2 regions of the Kitasatospora sp. NPDC093550 genome follow, and region 2 is predicted to be linked to the other one. Evidence: riboswitches for the same ligand, from Rfam matches in the RefSeq annotation. Region 2 holds a riboswitch; the other holds the start of a gene.
The links. Region 2 has a riboswitch for glycine ahead of gcvP (aminomethyl-transferring glycine dehydrogenase). Riboswitches for the same ligand answer to the same signal wherever they lie in the genome.
Positions count from the first base shown of each region.

Region 1: it holds a riboswitch for glycine, as region 2 does, so the genes downstream of both, gcvT (glycine cleavage system aminomethyltransferase GcvT) here and gcvP (aminomethyl-transferring glycine dehydrogenase) in region 2, are expected to answer to the same signal.

Region 1 is NZ_JBIWJF010000037.1:50,219-57,235, reverse strand. Features, by position in the region: gene ACIRD3_RS36050 (hypothetical protein) at 1-952, opposite strand, end outside; gene ACIRD3_RS36045 (L-serine ammonia-lyase) at 1,112-2,479, opposite strand; gene glyA (serine hydroxymethyltransferase) at 2,679-3,959, opposite strand; gene gcvH (glycine cleavage system protein GcvH) at 4,044-4,421, opposite strand; gene gcvT (glycine cleavage system aminomethyltransferase GcvT) at 4,522-5,643, opposite strand; glycine riboswitch at 5,875-5,978, opposite strand; gene ACIRD3_RS36025 (enhanced serine sensitivity protein SseB C-terminal domain-containing protein) at 6,187-6,990, shown strand.
Region 2 is NZ_JBIWJF010000010.1:12,023-19,039, reverse strand. Features, by position in the region: gene ACIRD3_RS17770 (DUF5999 family protein) at 315-506, shown strand; gene gcvP (aminomethyl-transferring glycine dehydrogenase) at 678-3,578, opposite strand; glycine riboswitch at 3,815-3,918, opposite strand; gene ACIRD3_RS17760 (PRC and DUF2382 domain-containing protein) at 4,087-5,181, shown strand; gene ACIRD3_RS17755 (MFS transporter) at 5,382-6,878, shown strand.

The DNA.
Region 1 (7,017 bases), on a different contig from region 2:
GCTTCAGCTCCAGGGTGAACTGCCAGGCCTTGAAGGGGAATCCGGCGCCGAGGAAGGGGTCGGCCGGGTCATAGACGACGAGTTGTGAGTACTGCTCTTCGGCGATGGCGCGCTGGAGCCGCACATAGCGCGGCCGCGGGGGCAGTCGACGCGGATGGCGGGGGAAGTTCTCCCGGATCAGCTCCTTCCGCAGGACCTGGGCGATCTGCAGGCGGTGCCAGCCCACCGTCGCCGCCAGAGCCAGCGGGAACAGCGTGCCCTCCCAGGCGTCGTCCTTCAGCGTGGCGAACGCCAGTGCCCAGTAGAGGACCCGGGCGATCCCGGCGATGACGGCGAGGAAGCCGCCGAGGGGGTGCCCGGACGCGGAGGCCCGGGAGTCGGCGGGAGCGACGGGGGCGTACAACGCGTGCTGCCGGACCTCCACGGGCTTGGCGTACCAGGACAGCAGACAGACCACGGCGTAGAGGAGGGCGAAGGTCGCGGTGAAGGGCGGCAGGTACGGGGAGAGGGCGTTCCAGACGGTGTCGGACGCGGAATCCCGGCCGTACGGGTCGCCGTAGTAGCCGCTGGTCAGCCCTTCGCCGTAGGCCTTCCAGTGGCTGACGGACGGCGGGTTCCGGATCAGCGTCCAGTAGTCGGTCAGGAAGAAGCCCAGCCAGATCACGGCGAGCGCGGCGCCGGTGCGGAGCTCCAGGGCCCGGGCCCGCAGGGCGTGCGCCAGGACGGTGATCAGGTCGAAGCCCAGGGACGGCGGCACGGACCGCTCGTCGTGCTCGACCAGTTCGGTGATGACGCGCCGGCGGTAGTCCGGGTCGAGGTAGACCCCGGCGCAGAGCAGCCGGGTGGCCTCGGACTTCGCGTACGGCGAGGCCGGTGGCGGCGGTGGCGGCGGTGGCCCGGTGGACGGTACGGGCGGCTCGGCCGCCGGCCCCGGCCCGGTCTGGACGGACATCCGCCTCCCCCTCCGGCGTCAGCCAACTGGCCGAGATTATGGCCTTCCTGACGGACCGTCGGCCAGGGGGAGAGCGAAATCCCCCGGACGGAGTGGAGCTCCGCCCGGGGGCCGGGGCGCACGCGACCGGCGCACGGCCGGCGCCCGGTCAGCCGTGGATCAGCACTCGATGACGTTCACGGCGAGGCCGCCGCGCGAGGTCTCCTTGTACTTGATCTTCATGTCGGCGCCGGTCTCCTTCATCGTCTTGATGGCCTTGTCCAGCGAGACGTGGTGCCGGCCGTCGCCGCGCAGCGCCATCCGGGCCGCGGTGACGGCCTTGACCGAGGCCATGCCGTTGCGCTCGATGCAGGGGATCTGGACCAGGCCGCCGACCGGGTCGCAGGTGAGGCCGAGGTTGTGCTCGATGCCGATCTCGGCGGCGTTCTCGACCTGCTCGGGGGTGCCGCCGAGGACCTCGGCGAGGCCGCCCGCGGCCATCGAGCAGGCCGAGCCGACCTCGCCCTGGCAGCCGACCTCGGCGCCGGAGATGGAGGCGTTCTCCTTGAACAGCATGCCGATGGCGCCGGCCGCGAGCAGGAAGCGGACGATGCCGTCGTCGTCGGCGCCCGGGATGAAGTTCAGGTAGTAGTGCAGGACGGCCGGGATGATGCCCGCCGCGCCGTTGGTCGGCGCGGTGACCACCCGGCGGCCGGAGGCGTTCTCCTCGTTGACCGCCATCGCGTAGAGGGTCACCCACTCCATCGCGTTGGCCGGGCCGATGCCCTCGGCGCGCAGCGCCCGGGCGCCCGAGGCGGCCCGGCGGCGGACCTTGAGGCCGCCCGGCAGGATGCCCTCGCGGGTCATGCCGGCCCGCACGCACTCCTGCATCACGGACCAGATCTCCAGCAGCCCGGTGCGGATCTCCTCCTCGCTGCGCCAGGCCTTCTCGTTCTCCAGCATCAGGCCGGAGATGGACAGCCCGGTCTCGCGGGTGAGCCGCAGCAGCTCCTCGCCGGTGCGGAAGGGGTAGCGCAGCGCGGTGTCGTCCGGCTTGACCCGGTCGGCGCCGATCGCGTCCTCGTCGACGACGAAGCCGCCGCCGACCGAGTAGTAGGTCTTCTCCAGCAGCGTCGAGCCGTCCGCGGCGAACGCCCAGAGGGTCATGCCGTTGGCGTGGTACGGCAGCGAGCGGCGGCGGTGCAGCACCAGCTGGCTGTCCGGGTCGAAGTCGATCGGGTGCTCGCCGAGCAGGTTGATCCGCTTCTCGGCGGTGATCCGCTCGACGTCCTTGTCCGCCTGGTCGACGTCGACGGTGCGGGGCGAGTTGTTCTCCAGGCCGAGCAGGACGGCCTTCGGCGTGCCGTGGCCGTGGCCGGTGGCGCCGAGCGAGCCGTACAGCTCGGCGCGCACACCCGTCACCTGGGCCAGCAGGCCTTCGGACCGCAGTCGGCGGGCGAACATCCGGGCGGCGCGCATCGGGCCCACGGTGTGGGAGCTCGACGGGCCGATGCCGATGGAGAAGAGGTCGAAGACACTGATGGCCACGGGGGACGTCCTTGTCGGGTCTCGTGGAGGGGCTTGCGGGCGGGGCGTGGGGCGGAGCGGGCTGTGGACGGGCGGGGGCCGACACGGGACGGGGCACCGCGCGCACTGTCCAGTGTGCGCGGTGCCCCGGGGTCCCAGGTGCGCCGGCGGGGTGAGGCCGGTCACCTGCGGCCGGTCGTCCACTCCCGGCCGCCGCGGACTACTCCTGGTTGGCCAGGTTCGGGTACAGCGGGTACTTCTCGGCCAGCGCGGTGACGCGGGCCTTCAGCCCGGCGGCGACGGTCTCGTCGAAGGCGGGCTTGAGCGCCTCGGCGATGATGTCGGCGACCTCGCGGAAGTCCTCGGCCTGGAAGCCTCGGGTGGCCAGGGCCGGGGTGCCGATCCGCAGGCCCGAGGTGACCATCGGCGGGCGCGGGTCGTTCGGGATGGCGTTGCGGTTGACGGTGATGCCGACCTCGTGCAGGCGGTCCTCGGCCTGCTGGCCGTCGAGCTGGCTGTTGCGCAGGTCGACCAGGACCAGGTGGACGTCGGTGCCGCCGGACAGGACGGACGCGCCGGCCTCGGCGACGTCGGCCTGCAGCAGGCGCTCGGCGAGGATCCGGGCGCCGTCCAGGGTGCGCTGCTGGCGCTCCTTGAACTCCTCCGAGGCCGCGACCTTGAAGGCCACCGCCTTGCCGGCGATCACGTGCTCCAGCGGGCCGCCCTGCTGGCCGGGGAAGACCGCGGAGTTGATCTTCTTGGCGTACTCGGCCTTGGACAGGATGACGCCGCCGCGCGGGCCGCCCAGGGTCTTGTGGGTGGTGGTGGTGACCACGTCCGCGTAGGGCACCGGGTTCGGGTGCAGCCCGGCGGCCACCAGGCCGGCGAAGTGCGCCATGTCCACCATGAGCAGCGCGCCGACCTCGTCGGCGACCCGGCGGAACGCGGCGAAGTCCAGCTGGCGCGGGTAGGCCGACCAGCCGGCGATGATCAGCTTCGGCTGGTGCTCCTTGGCGAGGCGCTCGACCTCGGCCATGTCGACCTGGCCGGTCTTCTCGTCCACGTGGTACGCGACCACGTTGTAGAGCTTGCCGGAGAAGTTGATCTTCATGCCGTGGGTCAGGTGACCGCCGTGGGCCAGGTTCAGGCCCAGGATGGTGTCGCCCGGCTGGATCAGCGCGAACATCGCGGCGGCGTTGGCCTGCGCGCCGGAGTGCGGCTGGACGTTGGCGTGCTCGGCGCCGAACAGGGCCTTGATCCGGTCGATCGCGATCTGCTCGACCACGTCGACGTGCTCGCAGCCGCCGTAGTAGCGACGGCCGGGGTAGCCCTCGGCGTACTTGTTGGTGAGCACCGAGCCCTGGGCCTCCATGACCGCCACCGGGGCGAAGTTCTCGGAGGCGATCATCTCCAGGGTGGTCTGCTGGCGGTGCAGCTCGGCGTCGACCGCGGCGGCGATCTCCGGGTCGAGGGCGTGCAGGGACTGGTTGAGAACCGTCATGGTGGGGTCTTCCCGGGGGAGGAGGGACGGGGGCCGCGGTGCGGGCGGGCCGGCGTGCGCGCGGCCCGCCCGGTCACGAGCGGGTCAGCTGCTGTGGGTGAGCGCGTCGTACTCGTCGGCGCTGAGCAGCTCGTCGGTGGCCTCGACGCGCACCTTGAACAGCCAGCCGCCCTCGAAGGGGGCGCTGTTGACCAGGCCGTTGTCGTCCAGGACGTCCTGGTTGACCTCGGTGACCTCGCCGGTCACCGGGGAGTACAGGTCGCTGACCGACTTGGTGGACTCCAGCTCGCCGCAGGTCTCGCCGGCGGTCACGGTGTCGCCCACCTCGGGCAGCTGCACGTAGACGATGTCACCGAGCGCGTCCGCGGCGTGCTTGGTGATGCCGACCGTCGAGACACCGTCCTCGGCGGCGGTCAGCCACTCGTGCTCCTTGGTGTACTGCAGGTGCTGGGGGTTGCTCATGGCGTCATTCTCCAGGATGGGAAGCGGGTACGACGAAGCGGGCCGCCGCTCGGACGGCTACGACCTGCGTCTATGGGAAAACCGGGGCCCGACCGGGCGGTCAGCGGGCGCGCTTGTAGAAGGGCAGCGCCACGACCTCGACCGGCTCGTGCTTGCCGCGCACGTCCACCGCGACGGTGGTGCCGGGGGCGGCGTGGGCGGCGTCGACGTAGGCCATCGCGATCGGCCGGCCCAGCGTCGGGGAGGGCGCGCCGGAGGTGATCCGGCCGATCGGGGTGCCGTCGGTGGAGACCACGGTGTACTCGGCACGCGGGACGCGCTTGCCCTCGGAGACCAGGCCGACCAGCACCCGCGGCGGGTTGGCCTCGGCCGCGGCGGCGGCCTGCTCCAGCGCCTTGCGGCCGACGAAGGCACCCCCGTTGGTGGTCTTGTCGAAGCGGACGACCCGGCCCAGACCGGCGTCGAACGGGGTGAGGTCGGTGGACAGCTCGTGCCCGTACAGCGGCATGCCCGCCTCCAGGCGCAGCGTGTCGCGGCAGGACAGGCCGCACGGGATCAGGCCGCGGCCCTCGCCGGCGGCGGTCAGCGCCTGCCAGATCTCCTCGGCGTCGGCCGGGCGGCAGAAGATCTCGAAGCCGTCCTCGCCGGTGTAGCCGGTGCGGGCCAGCAGCACCTCGTGGCCGGCCACCCGGGCCGGGAGGATCGCGTAGTACTTGAGGCCGGGCAGGTCGGCGTCGGTGGTGTCGGCCAGGATCGCGGTGGACTCCGGGCCCTGGACGGCGATCAGCGCGTAGGTGTCGCGGTCGTCGGTGACGACGGCGTCGAAGCCCTTGGCGCGGGCGATCAGCTCGTCGAGGACCAGCTGGGCGTTGGAGGCGTTGGCGACGACCAGGTAGGCGTCCTCGCGCAGGCGGTAGACGATCAGGTCGTCCAGGATGCCGCCGTCCTCGGCGCAGATCATGGTGTAGCGGGCGCGCAGCACGCCGAGCGCGGAGACGAAGCCGACCAGCGCGTGGTCCAGCATCTCGCCGGCCTGCGGGCCGGTGACGGTGATCTCGCCCATGTGGGAGAGGTCGAACAGACCGGCCTTGGTACGGACGGCGAGGTGCTCCTCGCGCTCGCTGCCGTAGCGCAGCGGCATGTCCCAGCCGGCGAAGTCGGTCATGGTCGCGCCGAGGGCGCGGTGCAGCGCGTCGAGCGCGGTCAGGCGGAGGGACGACATGGCCAGGAACTCCTCGGTCGGGGCACTCAGGGGTGCACGCACCGGACCGGACCCGCTCGGGGGCCGACCCTGCGCGCGGGCATGCGGCGGCGTGGGTCTCCCCATCTGTCGTCGTACCTGAGAGCTTCACCGCCCCGCCGGCCCACAGCTGTTTCCAGCTTGGGGGACAGCATGGCGGCTTGCACCGTGGGTGGGCGCGCGACATGGCCGTGCGCCGCTTTCCAGATGTGCCTAACCCGTGCGGTAGGGGGGCCTGAGAGATTCCGGGGAGGACTTGCTCCTTCGGCGCCGGCCGTGCCGATGAGCGGCACTCCGGGCTCTCCCGCGCGGGTTCGAGCGGCCGGTATGGAGTTGTGGGGCCCGCGGCGCATGCCGTCGGACGCGCACATCATGGCACGTCCGCGCGGAGGAGGGGAGGGGGGACCCGGTCACACGGTGCCGTCCCGAACACGAGGCCCATTCCCACCGGCCCCCGGGCCCTAGACTGCTCCGCGTCGGCGCAGCAGAGGGCGGCCGACCGGCAGAGGGCGGAATCGGCGGCGCATGGGGTACCCGGTGGAGCAGCAGCAGGGGTGGGGCGGTCCGGACGGGATGCCCGCGGGCGGCTCGTGGCCGGCCAACGAGCTGGAGCAGGTGCTGACCTCGGCCCTGGGCGACCCGGGGGCGACGCCGCGGGTGATCGAGGTGCTGGCCCGCAGCCGGGTGTGGGTGCCGCTGCCCGCCGGGGCCGACCCGCAGGGGCAGTCCCTGGACCTGCCGATCATCGAGCTGGGCGGCGACCCGTACGTCCCGGTGTTCTCCTCGCAGGAGGTGTTCCTGCAGCACGCGCCGGGGCTGGCCTTCGCGATCGCGCCGGTCTGGGAGTTCGCCCGCGGGCTGCCGCTCGGCGTGGGCATCGCGGTGAACCCGGAGGCGCCGGTGGGCATCCCGGTGCCGCCGCAGGGCGTGGCCGAGCTGCGCCGGGGGCCGCGCGAGGACCGCTGGGAGGGCGCCGAGGACCCGGCCGCGCCGACCGGCGGCCGGGTGGCGCTGCGCGAGCCGGTGCCGGGCGAGGACCCGGAGCACTTCCTGGCCGCCTGCCGGGCCGAACTCTCGGCCCTTCCCGGGGTGTTGACCGCCCGCCGGGCGCTGGCCAGCATCGAGGGCGAGCCGACCGTGATGTTCGTGGGCGTCCAGTTGGATCCGGCGGCCCCGGCCGACCCGGCCGCGGTGAACGACGCGCTCGGCCGGGCGCTGGGAACCGCGCCGCTGCCGGGGGGCGTCCACCTCGTACTGCTCGACCTCGCCGACGACCCGGTGGTCGAGTGGCTGCTCACCCGGGTCATGCCTTTCTACACGCGGGTGTGAGCGGGGTTTGTTCGTAGGCACGTCGCC
Region 2 (7,017 bases):
GACGAAGCACCCGCCATGGCCCGATCGGGCCATCCCCCGCCTGGCCCACCGGTGCGCGATTTCCCCCCGGCCCCACCTGAACGGGTGATCTCTTCCCGGGAGTTGTGGCGCATGTCACGAAATCCCTGCGAGCACGTCCGCAGATGCCGACACTGGGAACCAGCGTGGAAGGACCACCTGTCCTACCCACTTGAACGCCGGTCAACACCTGGTCGGCGTGCGGACAGGATCCGACTACCGCGGCGGCCCCGGAGGGCACGACCTCCGGCGACCGCACCACGGGGAGGATCGCAGAGCGAAGCGAGGGTACGCGTATGTGCCAGCACCGTCCTGAGTGCCCGTCGGCCGAGTCCGAGGACCGCGAGGCGGCCGTCTCGGTGGCCTGCCACCCGGAGCAGGGCTGGAGCCTGCTCTGCAACGGCGTCCTGCTCTTCGAGGACACCGGAGAGCTGCTGCCCGACGGCCGGGTCATCGCCCCGCGCCGCCCCGTCGCCCACGCGGCCTGACCGCACGGCCTGACCGCACGGCCTGACCGCACGGTCCGGCCGTCCGGCGGGGGGCAGCCGCCACAGGGAGAACGAGACGGGCGAAGGGCTGGGCCCCGGCGGAACGTTCCGCCGGGGCCCAGCCCTTCGCCCGAACTACCTGACTACCCGACTACCTGACGAGCGGGTCCGTCAGACGCCGTACTCGTCCAGCGGCGGGCAGGAGCAGACGAGGTTGCGGTCGCCGTACGCCCCGTCGATCCGGCTCACCGGCGGCCAGTACTTGTCCGCCGGGTTCACGCCCGCCGGGAAGACGGCCTCCTGCCGCGAGTAGCCGTGCGCCCAGTCGCCGGCCAGCGCGGCGGCGGTGTGCGGGGCGTTGCGCAGCGGGTTGTCCTCGGCCGCCCACTCGCCCGAGCCGACCTTGTCGATCTCGGCCCGGATCGCGATCATCGTGTCGCAGAACCGGTCGATCTCGTGCAGGTCCTCGGACTCGGTCGGCTCGATCATCAGCGTGCCGGCCACCGGGAAGGACATCGTCGGCGCGTGGAAGCCGTAGTCGATCAGGCGCTTGGCGATGTCGTCCACCGTCACGCCCGTCTCCTTGGTCAGCGGACGCAGGTCGATGATGCACTCGTGCGCGACCAGCCCGCCCGGACCGGTGTAGAGCACCGGGAAGTGCGGCGCCAGGCGCTTGGCGATGTAGTTGGCGTTCAGCACCGCGACCTGGGTCGCGTGCTTGAGGCCCTCGCCGCCCATCAGCCGGACGTACGCCCAGGAGATCGGCAGGATCGCCGCCGAGCCCCACGGCGCGGCCGAGATCGGGCCGACACCGGTGGCCGGGCCGGCCTCCGCCTGCAGCGGGTGGTTCGGCAGGTACGGCGCCAGGTGGGCGCGCACCGCGACCGGGCCGACGCCCGGGCCGCCACCGCCGTGCGGGATGCAGAAGGTCTTGTGCAGGTTCAGGTGCGAGACGTCCGCACCGAACTTGCCCGGCTTGGCGAGGCCGACCAGGGCGTTCAGGTTGGCGCCGTCCACGTACACCTGGCCGCCGGCCTCGTGCACCAGGGCGCAGATCTCGGTGATCTGGGTCTCGTACACGCCGTGGGTCGACGGGTAGGTGACCATCAGCACCGACAGGCTGTCACGGTGCTGCTCGATCTTGGCCTTCAGGTCCTCGACGTCCACGTCGCCGTCGACCAGGGTCTTCACCACGACGACGCGCATGCCGGCCATCACCGCGGAGGCGGCGTTGGTGCCGTGCGCGGAGGACGGGATCAGGCAGACGTCGCGCTGGGTGTCGCCATTGGCGTGGTGGTAGGCGCGGACGGCCAGCAGGCCGGCCAGCTCGCCCTGCGAGCCCGCGTTCGGCTGGATCGACACGGCGTCGTAGCCGGTCACCTCGACGAGCTGCTGCTCCAGCTGGCGGATCAGCGTCAGGTAGCCCTGGGCCTGGTCGATCGGGGCGAAGGGGTGCAGCTGGCCGAACTCCGGCCAGGTCACGGCCTCCATCTCGGTGGTCGCGTTGAGCTTCATGGTGCAGGAGCCCAGCGGGATCATGCCGCGGTCCAGCGCGTAGTCCCGGTCCGACAGGCGGCGCAGGTAGCGCAGCATGGCGGTCTCGGAGCGGTGGCTGTGGAAGACCGGGTGGGTCAGGTACTCGTCGTCGCGCAGCAGCGCGGCGGGCAGCGCGTCGGCGGTCTCGGCGGCCTCGGCCGCCTCGACGCCGAACGCGGCCCAGACACCGGCCAGGTGCTCGCGGGTGGTGGTCTCGTCGGTGGAGATCGAGATCCGGTCCGCGCCGTCCTGGTGGACGTTGATGCCGTTGGCGCGGGCGGCGGCGGCGATCTCGGCGGCGCGGCCCGGCACCACGGCGGTGACGGTGTCGAAGAACTCGCCGTGCAGCAGTTCGACGCCACCGGCCCGCAGGCCCTCGGCGAGGGCGGCGGCGTAGCGGTGGGTGCGGCGGGCGATGTCGGCCAGGCCGTCCGGACCGTGGTACACGGCGTACATCGAGGCCATCACGGCCAGCAGCACCTGGGCGGTGCAGATGTTGCTGGTGGCCTTCTCGCGGCGGATGTGCTGCTCACGGGTCTGCAGGGCCAGGCGGTAGGCGCGGTTGCCCTCGGTGTCGACGGAGACGCCGACCAGACGGCCGGGCAGCGAGCGGGCGTACTCGGCGCGCACCGCGAGGTAGCCGGCGTGCGGGCCGCCGAAGCCCATCGGCACGCCGAAGCGCTGCGAGGTGCCGCAGGCGATGTCGGCGCCCAGCGCGCCGGGGGACTTGAGCAGGGTCAGCGCCAGCAGGTCGGCGGCGACGGCGACGATCGCGCCGAGGCCGTGCGCCTGCTCGATGACCGGGGCGAGGTCGCGGACCACACCGGTGGCGCCCGGGTACTGCAGCAGCACGCCGAAGACGCCGCGCTCGGCGATCTCGGCCGGGATGCCCTCGGACAGGTCGGCGACGACGACCTCGACGCCGGTCGGCACCGCACGGGTGTTGATCACCGCGATGGTCTGCGGGAGGGTCTCGGCGTCGACCAGGAAGACGCCGCCCTTGACCTTGGTGACGCGGCGGGCCAGCGCCATCGCCTCGGCGGCCGCGGTGCCCTCGTCGAGCAGCGAGGAGCCGGAGGTCGGCAGACCGGTCAGGTCGGAGACCAGGGTCTGGAAGTTGAGCAGCGCCTCCAGGCGGCCCTGCGAGATCTCCGGCTGGTACGGGGTGTACGCGGTGTACCAGGCCGGGTTCTCCATGACGTTGCGCAGGATCACCGGCGGGGTGAAGGTGCCGTAGTAGCCCAGGCCGATCATCGGCTGGAGCACCTGGTTGCGGCCGGCCAGCTCGCGCAGCTCGGCGAGGACCTGGGCCTCGGTCCGGCCGGCCGGCAGGTCCAGGCCGGTGATGGAGCGGATCGCCTCGGGCACGGCGGTCGCGGCGAGCTCGTCCAGCGAGCCGTAGCCGACGGACGCCAGCATCTTCTCCTGCGCGGCGGCGTCGGGGCCGATGTGGCGGTTCTCGAAGGGACTGGCCAGCTCAAGCTCGGTGAGGGTCGAGGCGCCGGTGGGGCGTCCCGCGTTCGGCTGGGCGTTCATGGTGGTCGAGGCCTCCTGGTCACGGACCGGCGGGGGTACGCACGCCGACCGGCCTTCCGCTGCGGACAGCGACTCAGCGATGGCGGGCGGACCCGACAGGCCTCCCCCTCTGTCATCGGGACCTGAGAGCTTCGCCCGCACGGCGCGCTGTGGGCGCTCCGCCGGCTTGCACCGTCGGTGAGGGTGGTGATCGCCGGCTTCCGTGCCGACACTCCTGCCCTGCTTTCCAGAGTGACCTACCCCACACGGTACGGATGCCTGAGAGATTCCGGGGAGGAGTTGCTCCTTCGGCGCTCCGACCAGCGGTTTTCGCGGTCGGAGACTCTCCCGAGCGGGCTCTGCGGTCGCCGCCCAGGGTACCAGCGGGAGGCCTTCCGATCACGGGTGCTTCCGGTCACCCCGGGTCTACGCGCGTCCCCCGGACGGCCCAGCGCGCAGCCCGTCCGGCGCACCCCGGTCGCGCACGTCCGATTCATGGCATTTGGTTGGGAACTGGCGGACAGGACGGGTGCTCCGGCCGCCGACCCTGCGGGAGTTCCGCAGGCTCAGCGCACTGGAGGAAAGAGTGCAGACCGACATCGACCCCCGCGACCTCATCGGCCACAAGGCGGTCGACCGCAACGGAGACAAGATCGGCACGGTCGACGAGGTGTACCTCGACGATGCCACCGGCCAGCCCGAGTGGGCCGCCGTCCGGACCGGCATCTTCGGCCGGGACGCCTTCGTCCCGCTCACCACGAGCGAGTTCTCCGGCGACGAGCTCCGGGTTCCGTACGACAAATCGCTGGTCAAGGAGTCCCCGGACTTCGGCGTGGGCCAGCACCTGTCCCCCGCCCAGGAGCTCCAGCTCTACCGCTACTACGGCCTCGACACCCCGGCGGACGACCCCTCGGCCGACGAGAACCACGAGCGGGCCGCACAGCCCGACCTCGACTTCGGAACCACCCCGGCCGCCGTCGCGGTCGCCGCCCCACCGCATGCCCTCCACTCCTCGGAGTCCGGCACCACCACCTCGACCACCACCAGAACCGCCATGGAGGCCAACATGCGGACCCTGACCACCCCCGTCGCCGCCGAGACCTCCCCCGCACCCAGCATGGAGGCGAAGCTGCATCCGGCACCGGTGGCGCCGTCCGCCCCGGTGCACTCCGCCGCCGCCGACTCGTCCGCGCCCAGCAGCCCGATCGAGATCACCTGCAGCGAGGAACGGCTGGAGGTCACCACGGAGTGGCACAACGTGGGCACCGCGAAGCTGCGCAAGTACGTGACGACCGAGCAGGTCGAGCGCCGCGTCCCGGTGGTCCGCGAGCGCGTCCGGGTCGAGCGGATGCCGGTCAGCGACGCCGAGCGCGCCTCCCTCACCGAGAAGGAGATCGCCGAGGCCGTCGAGGAGGTCACCCTCCGCGAGGAGCGCCCGGCGGTCCGCAAGTACCTCGCGCCCATCGAGCGCGTCCGGCTGGTCGTCGAGCGCTACACGGACGAGGAGGTGATCCGGGAGGAACTCCGCCGCGAACACGTCGAGATCCACGACGACACCGCCCCCACGTCCCCCACCCCCACCCCGGAAGCCGCCCGCCCGAGCTCCCTCCGCCCCCTCGCCTGACTCCCACCCCCCCAAGGGCCCCGACTCCCAGAGCCGTGGCCCTTCCCCATGCCCCACCCCCGCAGCCCGCCGCAAGCGCCCGCCCCGGCCCCACCGCCCCTCCCCCTTTGCCAAAGCTTAACCACTCGATATTTGACACTCTGAAGTATCTCCCTGCATGGTTACTTCAGTTCATTCACTATGTACGGGAGGAAGCAACCGTGAGTGAGGCACCCCAGCCCACCACCGCGGCCGAGAAGCAGAGCAGCGCCCGGGTCCTGCCGGCCCTCATCCTGGCGATGCTGTCGTTCAGCGTGGTGCAGACCGCGGTCGTCCCGATCCTGCCCTCGCTGGCCAAGGAACTGAGCGTCTCGGCCTCCAGCATCGCCTGGCTGATGACCGCCAACCTGCTCTCCGCCGCTGTGCTGACTCCCCTCCTGGGCCGCTTCGGCGACCTCCGGGGCCGTAAGCCGATGCTGCTGATCTCGCTGGCCGGCCTGGTCGCCGGTTCGGCGCTGGCGGTCAGCACCCACTCCTTCACCTGGCTGATCGTCGCCCGCGTCCTGCAGGGCGCCGGCGGTGGCGTCATGCCGCTGGCGATCAGCATCGTCCGCGACGAGCTGCCCAAGCAGAAGGTGACCGGCGGCGTCGCCGCCATCAGCGCCTCGATGGGCGTCGGCTCCGGCCTCGGCCTGGTCGCCACCGGTGTCCTGCTGGAGCACTGGAACTACAAGTCGATCTTCTGGATGGGCCTGGTCTTCGGCCTGATCGCGGTGGCCCTGGTCGCCTTCCGCGTCCCGTCCGACCCGGTCACCGACAAGGACGGCGGCGCCGACCCGCTCGGCGCGATCACCCTGGCCGGCTGGCTCTCCGCGCTGCTGGTCGCGGTCAGCCAGGGCAACCACTGGGGCTGGACCTCCACCAAGACCCTCGGCCTGTTCGCCGTCGCCGCCGTGGTCGCCCTGGTCTGGGGCATCATCGAGACCAAGGTCGCGCACCCCCTGGTGGACATGAAGATGATGTCCCGCCCGGCCGTGGCCTTCACCAACATGGCGGGCCTGCTCATCGGCTTCGGCATGTACGGCTCCTTCATGGTCATCAGCAACTTCGCCCAGACCCCGGAGAAGCTGACCCACTACGGCTTCACCGCCACCGTCCTGCACGCCGGCGTCATGCTGCTGCCGTCCGCGATCGGCTCGATGGTCGCCGCCCCGGTCGGCGCCCTGCTGATCGCCCGCCGCGGCCCCCGTCTGCCGCTGGTCCTCGGTGGCGTCCTCGGCGCCGTCGCGATGGCCTACCTCGCCGTGCGGCACAGCCACGAGGGCGACATCTACACCGCCTCGGCGATCTTCGGCCTCGGTGTGGGCCTCGCGTTCGCCGCGATGCCGGCCTACATCAACGGCGCCGTCCCGGTCGAGCAGAGCGGTATCGCCAACGGCATGAACTCGGTGCTGCGCACCGTCGGTGGCGCCATCGGCACCGCCGTCATGGCCGCCATCCTGACCGGCGACACCATGAAGCTGCCGCCGCAGATCCCGCTCTCGCTGCCCACCCTGGACGCGTACAAGCACGCGTTCTGGACCGCGGCCGTGGTCTGCATCATCGCCGGTGCCGTCCCGTTCCTGATCCGCACCGTCAAGCCGGCCGCCCCGTCGGCCGTCGTCGACGGCGCGGCCCGGCAGGACTCCAGCGACAAGCTGGTGAAGACCGACGCCTGACGAGGCGTCCGGCCCCCGCGCTCAGGGACAGGGCGCGGGGCCCCGGTCTCCCGTACGTCGCGAGGGCATCACGAACGTGCGGGGACCGGCACGGTGATACGGCCCCACCCGGTACTCCCCCCACCGGGTGGGGCCGTCT